3 regions of the Halobacillus ihumii genome follow, and region 2 is predicted to be linked to each of the others. Evidence: riboswitches for the same ligand, from Rfam matches in the RefSeq annotation. Region 2 holds a riboswitch; each other region holds the start of a gene.
What was found. A riboswitch is a leader RNA that binds a small molecule or an ion and turns the genes downstream of it on or off. The one in region 2 is predicted to bind S-adenosylmethionine.
Positions count from the first base shown of each region.

Region 1 (6,859 bases), 2.5 Mb from region 2:
TTTGACGTTAAACTAGCTTTACACGATATTCAGGGAAGTTTAGCTCATGTGGAGATGCTAGGGGATTGCCAAATTATTTCACAAGAGGAAGTCTCCCAAATCAAAGAGGGCTTACAGGTCATTAAGAAAAAAATAGAAAACGAAGAAGTGGAGTTTTCGGTTGAACAAGAAGATATTCATATGAACATCGAAAAGCTGCTGATTGAAGAGATTGGCCCTGTGGGTGGTAAGCTCCATACCGGGAGAAGCCGAAATGATCAAGTGGCGACAGATATGCATTTATATTTGAAAGAAAAGACACATCATTTAATACAGTTGGTCGAAGCGGTCCAGGAAGCACTTGTTCATCAGGCGGACGCTCATGTAGAAACGATCCTCCCGGGATATACACACTTGCAAAGAGCCCAGCCCGTTTCGTTTGCTCATCATTTGCTGGCGTATTTTTGGATGTTTGAGAGGGATAAAGAGCGTCTTAAGGATAGTGTGAAGCGGATTAACTGGTCCCCGCTGGGTGCAGCAGCGCTTGCTGGAACGCCTTATCCAGTCGACCGTCAGATGACGGCTGAGAAACTCGGATTTGATCACGTTTATCCAAACTCATTGGACGCCGTCAGTGATCGGGATTTTATTCTGGAGTTTTTGTCAATATCATCCATTTTAATCACCCATATATCAAGACTTTCGGAAGAGCTGATTCTGTGGAGCAGTCAGGAGTTTAATTTCATTGAGCTTGATGATGCGTTTTGTACGGGGTCAAGTATTATGCCGCAGAAGAAGAACCCGGATGTGCCTGAATTGCTTCGTGGTAAAACGGGGCGGATTTATGGTAATTTGATGGGATTGCTGACCCTTCTGAAGGGGCTGCCGCTTGCGTACAATAAGGATATGCAGGAGGACAAGGAAGGCATGTTTGATACGGTGGAGACGTTGGATGGTGCGCTTTCTCTGCTTGCTCCGATGCTTGCTTCGATGGAAGTTAAGAATGCTAATATGCGTCAGGCGGTGAACGAGGATTATTCTAATGCGACGGATATCGCTGATTATTTAGCCGTGAAGGGAATGCCGTTTCGTCAGGCGCATGAGGTGATCGGCAAAATTGTGCTGTATGCGATTCAGGAGCAAAAGTTTTTGCTTGATTTGACACTTGATGAGTATAAAGGATTTTCTGAGCTGTTTGAAGAGGATATCTTTGAAAAATTAGCGCCTGAACAAGTTGTGGCTGCTCGAAATAGTGAAGGCGGCACTGGATTTGAACAAGTGGCACAGCAGCTTGAGTTAGCTAAGCAGCATGTGTAGGAAGGCAGCGCTTTTCATGTAATTTTCTAAATATTATTGACTTTCGTACAGTTTATTTGTAACATGGCAAGTAACTTAATTACGTTTACTTACTCTTATCTAGAGCAGGCTGAGGGATTTGGCCCTTTGACGCCCGGCAACCGGTCTATAGACACGGTGCTACTTCCAACGGACATAGTCCGGAAGATGAGAGGTCGAAGCAAATCTTCAGCCTCTTTCATTTTGAAAGAGGCTTTTTATTATTCATAAAGCGGGTGATTGAGATGAATAAGGCGGAACGATTGAAGCGGTCAAAGGACCCACAGGTTACCGAGCGGTTTGGCGGGCGGCTGCCGCCGGGTCAAGTGTTAACAGAGAAATTTCCGATCTTAACAGTTGGTGAAGTTCCGTCCTATGACCTAGAAGAGTGGGATTTTCAGATCGCCGGGGCTGGTGATGAAACGCTTCGTTTTTCATATCAGGATTTAATGGAGCTGCCACAGTCGAAAGTTGTTTGTGATATTCACTGTGTGACGAGATGGTCAAAGTTCGATAGTGAATTTGAAGGAGTCCTGCTAAAAGATTTACTGGATGGGTTAGAGATTCCTAAAGACAATCAGTACGTGATGGTGAGTGGGGATTATGATTATACAGCTAATATCGACCTTCAAGATTTGTTAGCGGACGATGTGATCCTGGCTCATTCTTATAATGGCAAGCCGCTGACTGAAAAGCATGGCTATCCATTCCGGCTCGTCATCCCGCATTTGTACTTTTGGAAAAGCGTCAAGTGGATCAGAGGTTTTGAGTTTAAGGGATCAGATACGCCGGGTTTTTGGGAACAAAATGGGTTTCATAACGAGGGGGATCCGTTTAAAGAACAGCGCTTTACTGATGAGAGTGAAGTTATGGAAAAGGGTAAATGGAAAGAAAAGGATTTTGATTACTAAGGAGGTTGGACAATGAGTGTTGTCATTTTAGATGGTGTCCGTACACCATTTGGCAAATGGAAAGGCGGATTATCCAAATTAGGAGCGAAGGATCTTGGGGTTCAAGCGACTAAGGCGCTGGCGGAGCGTGTGCCGGAGGCCTTGAATGCGGATGGAGTTATTTTGGCACAAGTTATCCAGGCGGGACAAGGACAGAATCCTGCCAGGTCAGTTGCAGCAGGAGCTGGTATTCCATGGTCGGTGCCGGCCATTACGATTAATAATGTATGTTTGGCAGGGGTTGCATCGGTGGCGGATGCGGCTAGACGTATTAAGCTTGAGGAAGGGGAGTTATACCTTATCGGCGGATTTGATTCCATGACCAATGCTCCTCATGTGGCGGCCATTCGTAACGGGCTGACTACAGGTCCTGTTGAGTTCACAGACACATTAATTAACGATGGTCTTTGGTGTTCTTTGACGGATTCTTCCATGGGCGAGCTGACAGATCTTCAAAACGAAGACCGCCAGATTACCAGGGCACAACAAGATCAATTTGCTTTGCAGTCGCAATTAAAGGCAGCCCGGGCGCAGGAAGAAGGCTGGTTAAATGATGAGATTGTACCTGTTCAGGCTGGCAGCAAACAGGTTGTAAGTGATGAAGGAATCAGGCCGCAGTCTACCTTTGAAAAATTAAGCAAGCTGCCTCCTGCCTTTAGAGAAGGCGGCACGATTACGGCAGGAAACGCTTCACAAATGACTGATGGCGCCAGTGTCGGCGTGGTTGCCTCCGAGAGCTATGCAGAAAAGATCGGGAGGACTCCTCTAGCCAGGGTGATTGGCTGGTCAGAAACAGCCGGACCTGATTCAAGTTTACATACGAAACCGGCAGACGCGATTGCACAACTTTTCAAACGGTATCAGGTAACAAAAGAAGATATTGATTTATTTGAGATTAATGAAGCTTTTGCCAGTGTGGCGCTCGCAAGCATTGATGAACTAGGATTAGACTCAGGAAAAGTAAATGTGAATGGCGGAGCGATTGCGATCGGTCATCCGCTGGGCGGCACAGGGTTTCGGTTAGTGCTTACACTGATTCATGAGTTAAAACGCCGTGGCGGCGGACGAGGAATTGCATCACTATGCGGAGGTGGAGGGCAAGGCTTCGCAATTCTCGTGGAAGTACCAAAAGATTGGTCATAAAGGGAGGAGAAATTTATGTTTGTTACTTATGGAATAGGAATCGTAGTATTCTGGGCGGCAGGATTAGCTTTATGGCAGGGGATGTATAAGCCATCCAAAGGAGGGAAGTAAATGGAATCCTTATCACAAGGAACGATTTGGTTTATCGGCGTTTTGTTGTTTGTTTACTTTTTATTTGTTACGTGGATTGGCCGAAAAGGCTCGAAATACAGTAAGACGATGAGCGGTTTTGCAACGGCTCGAGGAAAAGTGAATCCATGGATCGTTGGCGCCAGTTTCGCGACAACTTATGCAAGTGCAAACTTATTTATCGGAGTGCCGGGCCTTGCTTATGAATACGGTACGGCTGTGCTTTGGTACACGCTTGGGTGCTTTGGGGTTTCATGGTTAGGGTTATTGTTTTTTGCCAAAACCTTCTTTCGATATGGTAAAAAATTCGGAGGGGTTTCAACATTGCCTGAATGGTTAGGCCGAAAATACAACAGTAAGACGCTTCAGGTGATCGTTGGTTTGCTTATCTTATTTAATGTGTACTATATTGTAGGGCAAAATGTCGGGCTGGCGACGATCTTTGAAACTGTTCTTGGCATTCCCTATATGTGGGGAGTGATTATCGGGGTAGCGATTACCGTTGTGTATATTGGCTTAGGCGGTGCCTTTGCGCAAATTATTACTGATGGCATCCAGGGGATTTTTATGGCGTTTACATCTGTACTCATTTTATTTTCCCTCTTATGGACAATCGGGGGCGGATTCGGTGTCTTCGGAGAGCTCTCCAGCCGTTTGGCTGGAATCGATCCCAATCTTGTTGCACCTATTTCGTCTACAGGGCCTTACAATAGTGTTCTTGCTATTTTGGCTGTGCAGTTTCTATTATTCAGCTTCGTATTAATGCCGCATCTGTTAAATAAGGTGCTTTCCTTAGAAACAGAGGAAGAATTGCGTCCATTTACACTATCAGCTGGCATTACCTTGTTTTTAATTTCTACATTAATGGTGGTAGGCGGATTGGCGGCTCGTGTGCTGCTTCCATCCTTAGAAAGCGCTGATAAAGCGATCCCAGCTTATTTGATGGAAGCTTTTCCGCCAGTAGTGGTCGGCATTTTAATCGTCGGAATCATATCTGCGATCTTGTCTAGTACAGACAGTTTATATCTTGGTGTGACGACCAGTATCGGCAATGATATTTATAAAGTGCTTGCTTCCTTTTTCACGAAGGGTGGAGGTGATCCTCAATTGATTGATCGTCGAAGTGTAACCGTGGCGAAGGTTTCCCTAGTTATTATTGGGGCGATTACCTTATACATTTCGCTTGACCGGCCAGAGTCGTTATCGATTCTTATTCAGTTTAGTTTCTCCGCGATTATCAGCGGGATTATAGCACCGATTACCTTAGGTTACTTTTGGAAGCGAGCGAACCGATTTGGAGCCATTGCAGCAGTGATCGTAGGCGTAACGCTTTATGTGCTATTTACGAACCAGGCCATTATTGAAAATATTTATTTAGCGATGTTTGCAAGTTCTGTAGCTGGGTTTACGGTTATGTTTATAGCAGGAGTGCTGCCTGAGAGAAAAGTAGAAGAGTCCGTTCAACTTGAAAAAAATGCGTGAAAGAGAGGGAACATATATGGCAGATGATCATCAGCAAGGCCGCCTTGAGAAAGTCATTCAGCTTCGCAATCAATTTTATAAGCGGTCCAAAGAAGTGGATCAATCTGGGGGCTTCCCACATGAAAACTTTGCAGATTTGAAAAAAACGGGCTACCTGTCCTGGACTGTACCTAAACAGTACGGAGGACTTGGCTTGAACTTGTATGAGTTTTTACAGCTGCAGGAACAGTTAGCCAAAGGAGATGGAGCTACTGCCTTATCAGTTGGCTGGCATTTAGGGAGTATACTCGAGCTGGCTGAAAATCATAGCTGGGAGGAGGCAACATTCCGTGACCTTTGTCAAAGGGTTGTACAGGAACAAGCTTTAATGAATCGGACCGCCACAGAAAAAGGCACGGGCAGCCCGACGAGAGGAGGGATTCCCGAGACGCAAGCATGCTTACAAGGCGATCATTGGGTGATAAATGGCAGGAAATCGTTTGCATCTATGGCTGAAGCGTTGGATTATTCATTAGTGACGGCCCGTATTGAACAAACAGACCGTGTCGGCATCTTTCTGGTTGATCACAGCCAGGAAGGGGTAAAAGTAGAGCCGACATGGAATTCTGCTTCGATGAGAGGGACGAGAAGTGATGACCTTATTTTTCAAAATGTAACTGTTCCATCTGAACACTTTGTCGAAGAGGAAGGCGAGCGTGTGGGTCCTCCTGCACCGAAAGGATGGCTTCTGCATATCCCGGCCTGTTATTTAGGGATTGCTTCAGCTGCTTGTAGATATGCGGTTGATTTTGCCAGTACTTATCAGCCGAATAGTTTGCCTGGCCCTATTAAAGAAGTGCCAGAGGTGCAGCGGAAAATAGGCGAAATGGAGCTTGCCTTATTTCAATCTCGTGAAATTCTCTATTCTGTAGCGAACCGCTGGGTGCAGCAGCCTGATCAAAGAGCCGATATGGGAGCGGAGTTAGCGGCTGTAAAGCATATTGCAACAAACCAGGCTGTTCATGTCGTTGACTTAGCCATGAAAATTGTTGGGGCACGCAGCTTGTCAAGGGACTGTCCATTGGAACGCTATTATCGGGACGTACGTTCTGGACTGCATAACCCGCCTATGGATGACGCTGTAATAAAGATGTTCGCCGCCAAGTCATTGCAGGGTTCTCAGCCAACTGTCACTTCTTAAATCGCTCTTTCATACCATACCTCGTGTGTCGTAATGTTTGAGGGGAATGAAAAGGGGTATGATAACAGTAAAAACGATAAAGGAGTTTGACGATATGACTAAACATGTAGAGGCTTATTTTGAAACAGAAAATGATGCTGAAAGCGCTAAGGCATCCTTGCAAAAGCTGGCAATTGAGGAGGAATATATAGAGCCTGTTCCAGATAACACGCCATTGTTATCCCGGTTAATCCCGCTAAATAATTTAGATAAATCAGGCCCTGATAAACAGTTAACCCATTTGCTGCGCTTTGATGTAAAGGATGAGAATTATGAAACTGCGTTAAACGTGATTAAGGAGCATGAAGGACATATGGATCCATCTGAACTGGAAAGTAAGTAAAGTAGGAGTGGCGTGATGAAGGGGCAAGGTTTTTCTAAAAAACAGCAAGTTATCAGGCATCTGAAGGATTCGATCGATTGGGTACAATCCTTGAATCAATTGCCTGAGGAGTCGTGGCGGCTCCCTATAGAAGAAGGGAAATGGAGCGTCGCTGAAGTTATCCGCCATCTCGTTCTATGGGATGACTTTATTATCCATAAACGTTTGCCGTATCTGTTTACTTCTCAAGATTTTCCTGGGACGCCCGATGTGGAGGTTATGAACTCTAAGGCAGCCATC
Region 1 covers NZ_CACVAO010000001.1:3,249,614-3,256,472, forward strand. Annotated here, with positions in the region: gene argH (argininosuccinate lyase) at 1-1,296, shown strand, start outside; SAM riboswitch class I at 1,389-1,489, shown strand; gene G6R08_RS16135 (sulfite oxidase-like oxidoreductase) at 1,560-2,225, shown strand; gene G6R08_RS16140 (acetyl-CoA C-acyltransferase) at 2,238-3,407, shown strand; gene G6R08_RS16145 (sodium:solute symporter family transporter) at 3,519-5,018, shown strand; gene G6R08_RS16150 (acyl-CoA dehydrogenase family protein) at 5,035-6,198, shown strand; gene G6R08_RS16155 (hypothetical protein) at 6,293-6,580, shown strand; gene G6R08_RS16160 (DinB family protein) at 6,596-6,859, shown strand, end outside.
Region 1: another riboswitch for S-adenosylmethionine. It lies ahead of G6R08_RS16135 (sulfite oxidase-like oxidoreductase); the one in region 2 lies ahead of G6R08_RS03820 (methionine ABC transporter ATP-binding protein).

Region 2 (6,859 bases):
TAATTGCGAAAAAACGAGAGATTGCCCAGACGTTAATTAAAGAACAAAAATACACTGTTTAAATTAAAGGAGCCCTGTTCATGATTTTTCTTCTCAGGGCTCCTTTTGAATGCGGATCGATGGATTTCTTATAGCCAATCTGAACTAACGAATGATATTTTTCGTGTCAGTATGGTAAAATAAGAATCAACCATCAGTAAGGGAGGGAAGCGAATGTCATTAACCTTCTACTGGTATCCTAATTGTGGTACTTGCAAAAAAGCTAAAAAGTGGTTGGACGATAATGGCTTAGATTATGAATCAATACATATCGTTGAGCAGACACCTAATGAAGACGAACTCCGACAGCTGATCCATCACAGCGATCTTCCCGCTCGCAAATTTTTTAATACGAGTGGAAAGAAGTATCGTGAACATAATATGAAAGAAAAGTTGAAGGATGCAACAGAAAAAGAGATGATCACGTATCTGGCTTCTGATGGAATGTTAATTAAACGTCCAATCGTAACAGATGGTACAAAGGTCACGGTCGGCTTTAAAGAGGAACAGTTCACTGAGACTTGGACTTAGTGAGCAGAAGGCTGGAAATAAAAGCTCAAAGCTTTTATGGTTATATTTGTTGTTTATACTATTTATAATTTGGAGGGATAGGTATGAGTTTACCTAAAGATTTACGTTATTCTGAAGAGCATGAATGGGTGAAAGAAGAAGAAGGAAGTAAAGTACGAATTGGAATAACTGATTTTGCACAATCCGAACTTGGAGATATTGTGTTTGTGGAGCTTCCAGAAGTTGGTGAAGAAATCGAAGCGGACGAGCCATTTGGCAGTGTGGAATCTGTTAAAACGGTTTCTGAATTATATGCTCCACTTAGTGGAAAAGTAGTAGAAATCAATGAAGAGCTAGAGGACAGTCCTGAATTCGTCAATGAGTCTCCATATGATAAGGCGTGGATGATCATCATTGAGCCAAGTGAGTCTTCTGAAATGGATCAATTAATGTCTGCTGAGCAGTATGAAGAAATGATTGACGAAGATTAATAATCGTCTCTAATAAGAGTACAGGCAAGGTTACAAGAATGGTCTTTGCCTGCATGAACACAGGCTGTTATAAATCATGTGCAGACCATGCTTACACGGCATGGTCTGTTTCTATATAGTGGGTGATAGGGTTGAATGAAGACAGAATTGTGATTGTCGAAGGGATTACAGATAAAAAGAAGCTGAACAAAGTTTTGAAAGAGACTGTGGAGATTATATGTACGCATGGTACGTTGGGAATTGAAAGAATGGAGGAGTTAATTCTTGATAACAACCTTGATCATAGACCAGTTTTTATCTTGGTAGATGAAGATGATTCGGGTTACAAACTTCGAAAGCAGCTCACTGAAGAACTCCCTCATGCCGTTCATATTTATATTGATAAAGCATTTAGAGAAGTAGCAGCTACCCCAGAGCCTGAACTTGCTCGTGCACTGCTGAGCAGACATTTTCAAGTTAAGCCGATGTATTTAATCTAGGAGGAGCAAATTGCTTACATTAGACGAATCAAAAGCAGCTAATCACCTTAATGAGAAGCATTTAGCGCTCACTTTTATTCATAGTCCCTTTTGTGGAACATGTCACATTGCTAGAAAAATGTTAGTCACTATAGAAGAAGTTTATCAATCAGGATTATTTTATGAGTTAAATGCTTCATTACACCCGAAACTAATGCAAGATTTTAAAATAGAAAGTGTTCCGTGTATGCTAATTACGAAGGAGGGCGGGGTGGTTGAGAAGATCTATGCATTCCACTCTGTCCCACATATGTTAGAGAGAATAGCGCAATATGTAAAAAAGTAGCTTGATTTCCCGGGAAATGGCGAACGATTCTAAGGGAATAAGGCAGGTATCTCCCCTCTACATCACGAAATTTTATTGTGAAGTTATAAGGGGGGATTAGTTTGGTTGAGTTGGTGGAAGAGTGGATCAATCGAGTTAATGACAGGTCAGATCTACTTCCAAGGTGGAAAAAAAGAAAAATACTTTTAACCATTCAAGCAAATAATTATGATATTAAGATTTATATTTCAAAAGATGGAATGAGGCTCACGCGTGAAAAGGACCTTACGGATCGTTTACAGATTTCCTCCACTTATAAAGTGTTTCACCAGTTGTTAGGAGGAAACCTTAAACTTACTGCGCTCCCGAAGTCTATCGTTAGAATTGAAGGAGAGTATCGTGATGTACTTTTAATAGAATCGTTATTAATGCTGTCTCATTAGATTAGAGTACCAACAGCTTCTACAATGGTGAGAAATGAGGTTTTATCACCAAATTTATGCGTTACATCCCCATCTTTGTTAATGAGTATGGTAGTAGGTACTCCTTCGCATTTATACTGGTTATACACTTCCATTCCGTTGTCCTCCAAAGTTGGCTGGGTGAGAAATTTCTCCGTAAAAATTCTCCCGTCATTGTTATTTCTCTCCCGCCCCTTCACATTTATTGTGATCATCTTTACTTTTTCTTTATCTAAGGATTTGAAGAGCTGCTCTTTCTTTGGCAAATCCACTCCACAATCAGGGCACCAGGAAGCCCAAAAAGTGATCATGATTACTTTTCCATGATCTTCTGTTAATCGGTATGTTTCGTGAGAATGAATAAAAGATAATTCAAAGTCATTTTCCTCGTTCATCTAGGCTCCTCCTAACTTTTTCATTGACGAGAATGCAACCCCATGCTAACATATTCTTATTATAAATATCGACATCTTCACTTATCAAGAGAGGCAGAGGGACTGGCCCGTTGACGCCCGGCAACCGGTTTTCTTACAATACGGTGCTAATTCCAGCAAAGCAGAGAGCTTTGAAAGATGAGAAGAGAATGAAAAAGTCATCTCTTCTAAAAGGAAGAGATTTTTTTATGTCGATTTTTGTTGACAGTTTAAAGCCAGTGGTGCTAAAATCCTGTTTGTATCATTAAGAAAACTACATTTGAAAATATGAATATACGTATCTCTTATCAAGAGAGGCGGAGGGACTGGCCCGTTGATGCCCGGCAACCGTCAAGTTTATAACTTGAAAAGGTGCCAATTCCTGCAAAGCTTTATGCTTTGGCAGATGAGAGAACAGAAGATATCAAGACGTGTAAACGCCTTTCTGTTCTCAACAGAAAGGCGTTTTTTAATTTATTTTATGGCTATAGCGCTTTTCCCTTTAAAAGGTAGTTCATCTACTGAGCAGCTTTAATCAGTGTAGTTTTCGAACATAGGGAATTGCAGCTTGTTTTTAGGAGGCGCAGCGTTGATTTCGATTAAGGAATTATCAAAAGTTTTTTATACGAAAGATCAAAATGTCCGTGCAGTTGATAAGCTGGACTTGGATATTGATAAGGGTGAAATATACGGAGTCATTGGTTACAGTGGTGCTGGCAAAAGTACGTTTATCAGGCTTTTGAACCGTCTTGAGGAGCCGAGTAGCGGACGTGTAACCATTGATAACGAAAATGTTACTGAACTAAAGAAAGGTAAACTGAGAGTGGCCAGACAGGAAATAGGCATGATCTTTCAACATTTTAATCTGCTTTGGTCAAGAACAGTTTACGATAATATATCCTTTCCGTTAGAAATAGCCGGGATAAAAAAAGAAGAGCGTAAAAAACGCGTAAATGAACTAATCGATTTGGTGGGGTTGTCGGGCAGAGGTGGTTCCTACCCTTCACAATTGAGCGGTGGTCAGAAACAAAGGGTGGGAATTGCCAGAGCCTTAGCTAACAATCCCAAAGTACTCTTGTGTGATGAAGCAACTTCAGCACTTGATCCTGAAACCACAGACTCTATATTGGATTTGTTAGTGGATATTAACCGAAAGCTCGGATTAACGATCGTCTTGATCACTCATGAAATGCATGTGATTCGAAAAATTTGTCATCGGGTCGCCGTAATGGAAGAAGGGAAAATTGTTGAGTCAGGTGATGTACTGGATGTGTTTTTATATCCAAAACAAAAAGTTACGAAACGGTTTGTTGACCAAGTAATGGGTGATCCTGATCGTGAACATTCATTAGGACTTATCAATGAAACATACAAAACCGGTGAGATCGTAAAACTTCATTTTATTGGTGAAAGTACGAACCAGGCTCTTATCAGTGAACTTTCCAGAGAATTTACAATTGATGTAAATATTCTTCATGGGAAAATCACGCAAACACAAAAAGGAGCTTATGGCACCTTATTTGTACAGTTTGTTGGCGATAAAGAAGAAATAGACAGGGCGATCGCCTACATTCAAACCACTTCTGTACAAGTGGAGGTGAACCCAAATGAATAATGGATTGTTCGCGAACGTTGAAATGCAGGATATGATTACAGCAACGAATGAAACTCTATTTATGACAAGCATTTCAGTAGCAGGAACATTTATTCTTGGATTGTTACTTGGGTTGCTTTTATACCTGTCAGGCCCGGGAGGATTATGGCAGAACAAACCATTAAACTGGGTCACAGCAGCAATAGTTAACGTATTTCGAGCCATTCCTTTTATTATTTTAATACTGTTATTATTTCCGTTTACCGATTTTCTAATGGGGACGATTCGGGGACCTAAAGCCGCTCTTCCAGCCCTTATTATTGGGGGCGCACCTTTCTATGCTAGATTGGTGGAAATTGCCTTGAAGGAAGTGGATAAAGGCGTTATTGAAGCTGCAAAATCAATGGGAGCAAAATATTCCACCATTATTTTCAAGGTTCTATTGCCAGAATCAATGCCAGCCTTAATATCAGGAATTACGGTAACAGCCATTGCGCTGATTGGTTACACGGCGGTAGCAGGTGTGATTGGTGCAGGGGGACTTGGTGACTTTGCATACTTTTACGGATTCCAGCGCAGTGATTTTGGTGTTGTGCTTGTGTGTACGTTCTTAATTGTTGTGATCGTATTTATATTCCAATTCATTGGAGATTTGATTTCCCGCAAATTGGATAAAAGATAAAATTTTATAAAAAAGGGGATGGAAAGAATGAAAAAATTATGGACTAGTGTTCTTGCTGTATTATTTATCTTGCTACTCTCAGCATGTGGTTCTTCTGAAGAAGGTTCCTCTTCTGATGAAGGAAAAACGGAAATCAAAGTGGGAGCAACCAGTGTGCCGCACGCTGAAATTCTTCAGCAAGCAAAACCGATTCTTAAAGAGAAAGGAATTTCACTAAAAATCGAAGAATATCAGGACTACATTTTACCGAACAAGGATTTATCTGAAGGAAGAATTGATGCGAATTACTTCCAGCACATCCCTTACTTAAAGGCGCAGGAAGCTGAACACGGATACGATTTTGCGAACCTTGGCGGGATTCATATTGAGCCAATGGGTATTTACTCCAAGAATATTTCAAGTATTGATGAAATCGAAGAGGGAACAACGGTGATCATGAGCCGATCAGTAGCTGACCACGGACGTATTCTATCGCTTCTAGAAAAAGAAGGTTTAATTAAACTGGATGAAAGCATTGATAAAGTGAAAGCAACCGTTGATGATATTGTGGAAAATCCTAAAAATCTAAAATTTGATACAGGTGTCGATGCTGCTTTTCTTCCTCAAACGTATAAACGTGAAGAAGATGCCTTAGTAGCTATTAACACTAATTACGCTATTCAGGCCGGGTTGAATCCGAGTGAAGACGCGTTAATTCTAGAAGATTCTGAATCACCATATGTGAATGTTGTAGCGGCGAAAAGTGAGGACAAAGATTCCGAAGCTCTTCAAACACTAGTTGAGGTTCTTCATTCGGAAGAGATCCAAACTTATATTAAGGAAGAATATGATGGAGCTGTTGTCCCAGTTGATGGAAAGTAAAATAATGTGACGCATACTATACGTGACTTCGTTCATACTAACCGAAGTCACGTATTTTTTATAGGAGGCATTTTCATATGGAAGAACAAGATGTCAATTGGACAACGGCATTTTTACAAGAGTATAAACATGGTATAGGTATCTTTTCAGAAAAAATGCCTGAAGCTGCCCGTCATTTTAATGCTTTCTCAGAAGCATGTTTCAATGATGGAGAACTTTCTAAAAAAGATAAGCAGCTTATGGCTCTTAGTATAAGCATTGTTGCTCAGGATGAGTATTGCATGGTTTATCATACAAAAGGCTGCGTGGATCAAGCTGCAAGTGAGCAAGAAATCATGGAGGCTTGTGGAGTGGCTGCTGCATTTGGAGGCGGGGCTGCACTGAGGCAGGCAGTGACACTCGTACAGGATGCTTATTCTGATTTATCTACAACTAAACATTAGATATCATTCATCCAGAAGTTTTTTGAAAAGTAGAGAAAATCAGACTTATTATAAACAAATAGATGTATAAGGTTGTATTATTATTCAAATTCGCTCCAAAAATCCGTTTTTAGGTTTATATCAACTTTGGCGCGGGTAATGTTCTGTGATAAGCTAAATTGTGTAAAAAATCTGAAAGGGTTGATTTATTATTAGTGACTATCTGAGTTTGAATTACACTGCTGAAATGGAAAAAGCGATGCAACAAGCCCATAACATCAGTTATGCGGAATACAGCAGTAAGTTGGATGAAAGATTAAAGATTGAAGAAAAACGCCAACGTGAATTCGAACGGAGTCAGAAAATGGTCGCGCAAGTGGATCGTCAACTCCACAAATAAGGTGATAAAGAATCAGGTGATCTTAGGTCACCTGATTTTTTTGTTGCGTAAAAATTTGTTATCATAATAAGGAAGGAACTTGTTAACTCGTTGATATAGAACCTTTCTAATTAAAGAATTGAACCACTTGCTGACAAAGGAAATCAGTTGATATCAGATTCTAAATGATATAAGATTGTAATGAGAATAAATTGAGAATGGTT
Region 2 covers NZ_CACVAO010000001.1:711,400-718,258, reverse strand. Annotated here, with positions in the region: gene G6R08_RS03855 (acyl-CoA dehydrogenase family protein) at 1-62, shown strand, start outside; gene G6R08_RS03850 (arsenate reductase family protein) at 214-570, shown strand; gene gcvH (glycine cleavage system protein GcvH) at 654-1,040, shown strand; gene G6R08_RS03840 (toprim domain-containing protein) at 1,172-1,519, shown strand; gene G6R08_RS03835 (thioredoxin family protein) at 1,530-1,844, shown strand; gene G6R08_RS03830 (hypothetical protein) at 1,946-2,266, shown strand; gene G6R08_RS03825 (TlpA family protein disulfide reductase) at 2,263-2,679, opposite strand; SAM riboswitch class I at 2,758-2,863, shown strand; SAM riboswitch class I at 3,000-3,110, shown strand; gene G6R08_RS03820 (methionine ABC transporter ATP-binding protein) at 3,287-4,312, shown strand; gene G6R08_RS03815 (methionine ABC transporter permease) at 4,305-4,973, shown strand; gene G6R08_RS03810 (MetQ/NlpA family ABC transporter substrate-binding protein) at 5,001-5,834, shown strand; gene G6R08_RS03805 (carboxymuconolactone decarboxylase family protein) at 5,912-6,277, shown strand; gene G6R08_RS03800 (YuzK family famiily protein) at 6,486-6,656, shown strand.

Region 3 (6,859 bases), 950 kb from region 2:
AAGGGCTAGAACGGCAATGAGCAAGGAAAGCGGGATCGATATGACAGAGATGAGTGTCGTCCTGAAATTTCGCAGAAACAGAAGAATCACGATTACAGCAAATAACCCGCCAAACAAGGCTTTATTCAGCATCGTGCTGACTGATTCTTCAATCGGCTCACCTTGGTCAAAAGAATAGACAAACTCTGTTCCGTCGAGTTCACTTTTCAATTCCTTTGTCTGCTCTTTAACTGCATTTACAACATCAACTGTATTCGCCTCTTGCGATTTAATCACTTGAAGCGAAATTGAATCTTCTCCATTGGTGCGAGAAATGGACTCAGCTTGCCCTACAACTTCGATTTCAGCAAGCTCTTCCAGTGGCACAGTAGGGATACCGGATTGTGCTGCCTGCTCAGCTGTCATCGCAACTGCAGAGGACTGACCTTGAGCTTGTGTTTGCCCGGCTGGGGGGCCTTGTGCAGATGACTGTCCCTGAGATGGCGTCTGCGCTGCCGATTGCCCTTGGGATGAAGGGATCGCCGGGATTTCCAAGTTTCTTAGGTCTTCCACCGTCGTTAATTCTCCATCGATGACAACAGACTTTTGAGTGTCGTCAAACGTGTATAAGCCCAATGGGAAGGAAACATCGGAACCTTGGATTAATTGCGTAACTGTCTCGCTATTCATTCCACGCTCTTCTAGAGCAGCTTCGTCATAATTAATTCGAACCTCCTGTACCTGCTGACCGGAGACTTGAACATCTGCTACGCCTTCAATTCCTTCTAGTGCCGGCACAATTTGGTCTTCTACCGTAGTCGTCATCTTTTCTAATGATTGACCTTCATTGATGACACTTAAACTGACTACAGGGAATGCGCTAAAACTCAGCCGACTGACTGAAGGTTCCTGGGCTGACTCAGGCAGTGCTACCTTCGCAACTGCATCTTTTAATTCATCCTCAGCTTCATCTAAATTTTTATCGAAGGAATACTCCAATTGAAGAGAAGAAGCATTTTGATATGATGTAGAACTGACCGTCTTCACTCCACTTAACTGGCTTACTTGCTGTTCAATGGGCTCTGAAATCTGTTCAGCAACCTCTTCTGGTGTAGCTCCCGGATAAACAGTAGACACCGTAATAATAGGTGGTTCAATATCCGGAATCGTTTCTAGTTTCATATTTAAACCTGAATATAAACCTGCTATGGTTATAATAATAGTCATTAACCAGATCGCAAATTTATTGTTCATAGAAAAGTTAATGATTTGTTTCATACAAACTCCTCCCCTGATTTGACCAGTTAGTCACAACAAACTATAATATAAATGACTACACGGTCATAAGTCAAGAGGGGAACTTGTTTGAATTAACCTAAGGAGTCATTAAAATATGGAAGATAAAAGCATTTTCATCATTGAACACGCTATTAAATTAATTGCCAACAAAGGATTCAGCGCCACATCTGTACAGGAAATCGCTAATGAGTGCGGCATTTCAAAAGGAGCCTTTTATTTACATTTCAAATCAAAGGATGCACTGTTATTAGAGGTTTTTTATTACTATTCTAGAAAAATACAGCTTAACATTGATGAAATTGAGGCAGAAGATTTACAGCCGCGTGAGAAATTTATTCAGAAACTCTCTGTTACGTTTGAAGAAATCATCGCCCACCGTGAATTTATTATTATGCAAATACGAGAGCAGGCCATTCCTTTCAATCAAGATATTGAGGAATTTTTACGTCATATGAGGTTTAATTCTTACCATTTTTACAAAAAGAACCTGATTGATATCTACGGGGATAGGATCAAGGACTTCGCATGGGAACTCACTCTTATCTTACAGGGGATATTTAAAACTTATATTGACTTAATTATTATTGAGAATGTGAAATTTGATATTAGACGGCTTTGTGAGGAAATGCTAAAACGTGCGGATTCCCTTGTTAACGGGTTCGAGCATAATAATGACCACCCAGTCATTACCGATGAACTCATGAGTCAAATCATTCCTGATAACTATTATTCTAGTCAGTTAGAGCTGATGAGAGATGCATTAGAGGAGAAACAAGCAGCTGCCCCGCAAGACATTCAAGACACTATAGCCGTACTGCTAGAAGAGCTTAACAGAGCAGAGCCTCGTTCCGCTGTGATTAAAGGTATGCTGACCAATCTTGAAGAAGAAGGTGAATTCCAGCAAATAGTCGGGCAAATTCGTTCCTATTTTCATGTATAACAACCACGACCAGGCATCATTTTGGTTCGTGGTTGTTCTCCCCTTCCATTTGCTCGGCTTCAGTGATTTCATCAAGTATAGGATATACGGATTCCACACCTTTTTGCGCGACAAGGCATGCGACACCCAGTGTTGTTGACCAAAAAGAGTCAGGGATGTAAGGGTTCTTTAAACCAGCAGGCTGAAATAGTGCACGGTAAATCCTGTTGATATGCTGCTCTGTCGTTTGTGGATCTATTTCGCGTTCGCCTCGTGCCAACAGAAACACATAACGCATTGACTGAAATAAGTTATCGCCAGGCATGAACGTGTACTCTTTAAAAAACTTCAACTGTTTTTCTGCTTCTTGCTTTAAGCCTGAACCCACAGCAAGATCATCCAAATGTTCGTGCAAATGCCGATACACTTGTTGAAAAATTCGGCGCTTCTCTTCCTGCATTACCTTATCTGTATAAATGCTTTGCAGCTTTTCAAAGGCCGTTTCTTTTGTCCAAGTCATTAAGATCACCTCTCATTACTTATTCGATAAGAGAACTTTCATTCCTCCCTAAGGCCAAAGTTCTTAGCCTCCCATTCGATCGAACCATAAAGCTCGGGAATAGCCGTCGAGTGTTCCTGTAATAAAGCAGGAAGATGTGGAACGATTTTATTCCATACCATCGGATTAGCTGCCATAGCCTGAAAGAGAGCCTGCTCATTTCGTGACCATGGTCTCATAGATTGAATGTAATCGAGGGTTAATCGATAGCCTGGCTGCAATTGTTCATCCCGCTTCTGCTTGAATTCAGCCATAAGATGCTCCCAAGATTCCCCGGAGTCCTGTCTCTCTATCGCCTCAGCCAATAAGAAGGACTGCATGAACGCATCGTTGATTCCAAGACCAGTACTTGGGTCTTTACTATGGGCGGCATCTCCAATCAAAGCCCAACCTTCTCCAGCTGGTTCTCTGAAGAAATTCGGCACCCCTGGCGTGCCAGTAATTTTCCCTTGTAGTGAAGCGTTCCGTAACCGCTTCTCCATCCCATAGAATGATTGATAAATCTCTTCAAATCTATGAGGATTTTTTACAATTTCTTTAAATTCATCTGAATGAACTTCCAGCCCTAAGCAGTCAATCCCTGGCTCCATCGGAAAGAGAAACCCGATTCTCCCTTCATTAAGGAAAATTTCTGTAGTAGGTTCCGTTAATGGTTTAATTCCATGATAATAGCCGTAAAACACCGGCCGCAGGGGAGAGTGAAATCCGTATTTTTCTGCTTGAACACATTCAGCCATATACGAATGTCTGCCATCTGCTCCTACTACGAGCGAAGCGTGAATCCGCATTGTCTGCCCTGTTTTATTCACGGTTTCCACACCAATCACACGCTGATTATTCCTTATTACACCCTTGACTGTACAATTTTCCAGCAGCTCAACTCCTTCATTACTGCACGCTTTCGACAGCAGGACGTCATCTAAATGACTCCGTTTAGGTATGATCGTATAGTTATCCCTTGGCCCTTCTACAAAGCTATCACCAATGTATGTACGCATTCTATTAATCTTTCGCAATCCGGTTGATTCCACATCTTCCTGTACACCGAGCTTATCTAAATAATGCATATGGGATAAATGGTGTGTAGATAACGTATCACTTGGAAAGGAGGCCTTATCAATCAGAAGAACTCTTTTCCCCATTTGCCCAAGTAAAATGGCAAGACTCGCACCAGCGACCCTTGCTCCTACGATCACAATATCCACACGTTGTTCCATAACCCAAGCACCTCATTCTCACTCTATTTCTTCTAGCGTAACGTTTTTTTACGAAAACAGCTAGTTATTGAGATTGCCCAGAGTAAATCTCATAAAACACCCGTTTATTGCACCTCGTTTCTGTTATTTGCCTATAAAGCTACGTAATTACATAGTTCGTGTTTTCAACGTAAAAAGACTCCCGCTAAAGGGAGCCTCTCCTTACTTGAAATTCCATTCATTTTCTACGTTGTGATCTTGATCCATCACCTGCAGACGACTTGGCTTATTATTCTCGGCCATCTCCGTTGCTTTTTCTACAGCTGTATCACGTTCATCATATAAGTCAGTCGGAGCTACGTCCTCTATTTTCACGAACCAGCCTGTCACATCTTTATTCGGTACAACACTATATTCCTTCACCATAATCTCTCCTCTCATCAATGTTCTATTAGATCTTTTCCCGGCATAGTTTCCCGTTAAACATATCCTCTTTGCAAAAATAGTTTGACAATAGTCACTTCTGCTTTTATAATTCGAAACATACATTTTAAAAAAAGCATTCCAGGATGGCTGCAGCTGATGTGGCTTATATACTTGAGATTCTTAAAGTAAAACAACTTAATATCTCTTATCGAGAGTGGCAGAGGGACTAGGCCCTGTGACGCCCGGCAACCTTCAAGCATTCGGCTTGAAAAGGTGCTAATTCCTACAGATCGAAGGATAGATCTGACAGATAAGAGGAGGAACATATACATACACCCTCTTCTTATTAAAGAAGAGGGTTTTTATATGGAATTTTACAATAAGGAGGGATGATGCATGTCATTGCAAAACCCTGTCGAACAGAAACAGACTGTTGCAAAGATTTCAATCGAAGACTTCACATTTGAATCTGGTGAGACACTTCCCCAGATTGAACTAGCATATGAACACTCCGGTCCTAAAGGTGCACCGGTAATTCTGCTTTGTCACGCCTTAACCGGAAACCAGTACGCTGTCGGTTCTGGTGAAAGTCCCGGATGGTGGGCAGGATTGGTTGGAGAGGAATGCCCAATTGATACTACCCAGTATCAAGTCATCACGTTTAATGTGCTGGGAGGTTGTCACGGTTCGACCGGACCAGCAAGTATAAATCCTGAAACTGGTGACATTTATCGTCTTGATTTTCCTGAAGTAACGATTCGTGATATGGTTCACGCCCAATATAGAGCATTAAAACAGTTAGGGATTTACGAGCTCCATGCCGTGGCAGGCGGCTCTCTCGGAGGAATGCAGACACTCGAATGGGGCTTGCTCTACCCTGACTTTATGAAACAGCTCTTCGTATTAGCTGCAACGCCTTATTTAAGTGATTATGGAATCGCCTTTAACCATATTGGGGCAAGAGCCATAAAGGACGATCCAGCCTTTATGGAGGGATATTATTCATCTAACGATACACTTCAAGGCTTTGAAATTGCCCGTATGGCCGGCATGGTTACCTATAGAAGCGCCCCCCTATTCCAAAAAAGATTCGCGAGAGAACAAGAGGATGCTCTTTATTCCATCCAATCCTATTTGAATTATCAAGGGGAAAAAATAAAAGATCGTTTTGATGCCAACAGCTACCTGTATTTGTTAGAAGCTATGAACAATCACGACATCAGGAAAGGACGCGGCAGCTTACAGGATACAGCCGGATCGTTTAAACCGGCCCTTTTTACAGTAAGCTTTGAGCACGACCTTCTCTATCCAAAAGAACTGATTCAACCATTCTCCCATCATGCGCCAAATGGGCAACATTATCATGTTAAAACAGACTATGGACATGATGGATTTCTTGTGGAATTTGGAGAATGGGGAACATGGATAAGTGAGAAATTGAACGAGGAGGGGACAGAATTTGACTATTAAAGCAGCCATATTAGGATTCGGAACAGTCGGACAGGGAGTGTATCAAATCCTGCAAACGAAACGGGATCATTTAGCCAAATTAGCAGGAGCCCCTATCGAACTAAGCGGCATCCTTGTAGAAAATTTATCGAAAGAACGCGAACTTCCCCATTCTGTTTTCGTTACTGATCAATACGAGCAGATTCTTGCACTGCAGCCCGATGTGATCTTTGAAGCTATCGTCGGTGAAGAGCCAGGTTTTTCATATCTAACAAAAGCTATCGATCAGCACATTCATATCATTACAGCGAACAAAGTGATGTTTGCCAATCATGGAAACCATTTATTGACACAAGCTGGGGAACGTGTAGGAATTGGCTATGAAGCGACGACAGCGGCCGGAACGCCTATACTCGGGACTATCACTAGACTTCTGCAGGTAAATTCTATCACCAAAGTTGAAGCAATTTTAAATGGTACGAGTAACTATATCCTCTCATCCATTCAGAGTGAAGGAAAGAGCTTTCAGGATGCGTTAGAGGAAGCTCAGAAACGAGGGTTTGCCGAAGCTGATCCGACAAATGACATTAAGGGGTATGATGCTTTCTACAAATTGATGATCTTGAGTCAGCTTATCTATCACAAACAGCCAAGCTGGGAGACAGTTCCTTGTGAAGGGATTGATCAGATAACAGCAGATCAATTCATTGAAGCCCAACAACAGGGAAGTAAAATTCGCCACATTGCTTCAATTGAGGAGATAAATGGTGAACTTAACGCCAGTGTAAAACCGCAAGTGCTGCCGCCTTCGCACGGACTTTATCCGATAGATGGTGTAGATAATGCCATTCACCTTATTGGGGATTTGGTCGGTCCTTTGACGCTCAGAGGGGCAGGTGCGGGTCAATTACCGACAGCGAGCGCAATGGTAGAAGACTTTCTTTATATTTTACAGTCTTACCCAGTCAAACAGCATGTATAATAAAAAAAGAGCCATAGACGGAGTTTCGTCTATGGCTCTTTTTTGTTATT
Region 3 covers NZ_CACVAO010000001.1:1,664,512-1,671,370, forward strand. Annotated here, with positions in the region: gene G6R08_RS08380 (efflux RND transporter permease subunit) at 1-1,257, opposite strand, end outside; gene G6R08_RS08385 (TetR/AcrR family transcriptional regulator) at 1,373-2,218, shown strand; gene G6R08_RS08390 (hypothetical protein) at 2,235-2,717, opposite strand; gene G6R08_RS08395 (NAD(P)/FAD-dependent oxidoreductase) at 2,756-3,973, opposite strand; gene G6R08_RS08400 (DUF2188 domain-containing protein) at 4,175-4,378, opposite strand; SAM riboswitch class I at 4,581-4,695, shown strand; gene metX (homoserine O-acetyltransferase MetX) at 4,775-5,848, shown strand; gene G6R08_RS08410 (homoserine dehydrogenase) at 5,838-6,809, shown strand; gene G6R08_RS08415 (polysaccharide deacetylase family protein) at 6,855-6,859, opposite strand, start outside.
Region 3: another riboswitch for S-adenosylmethionine. It lies ahead of metX (homoserine O-acetyltransferase MetX); the one in region 2 lies ahead of G6R08_RS03820 (methionine ABC transporter ATP-binding protein).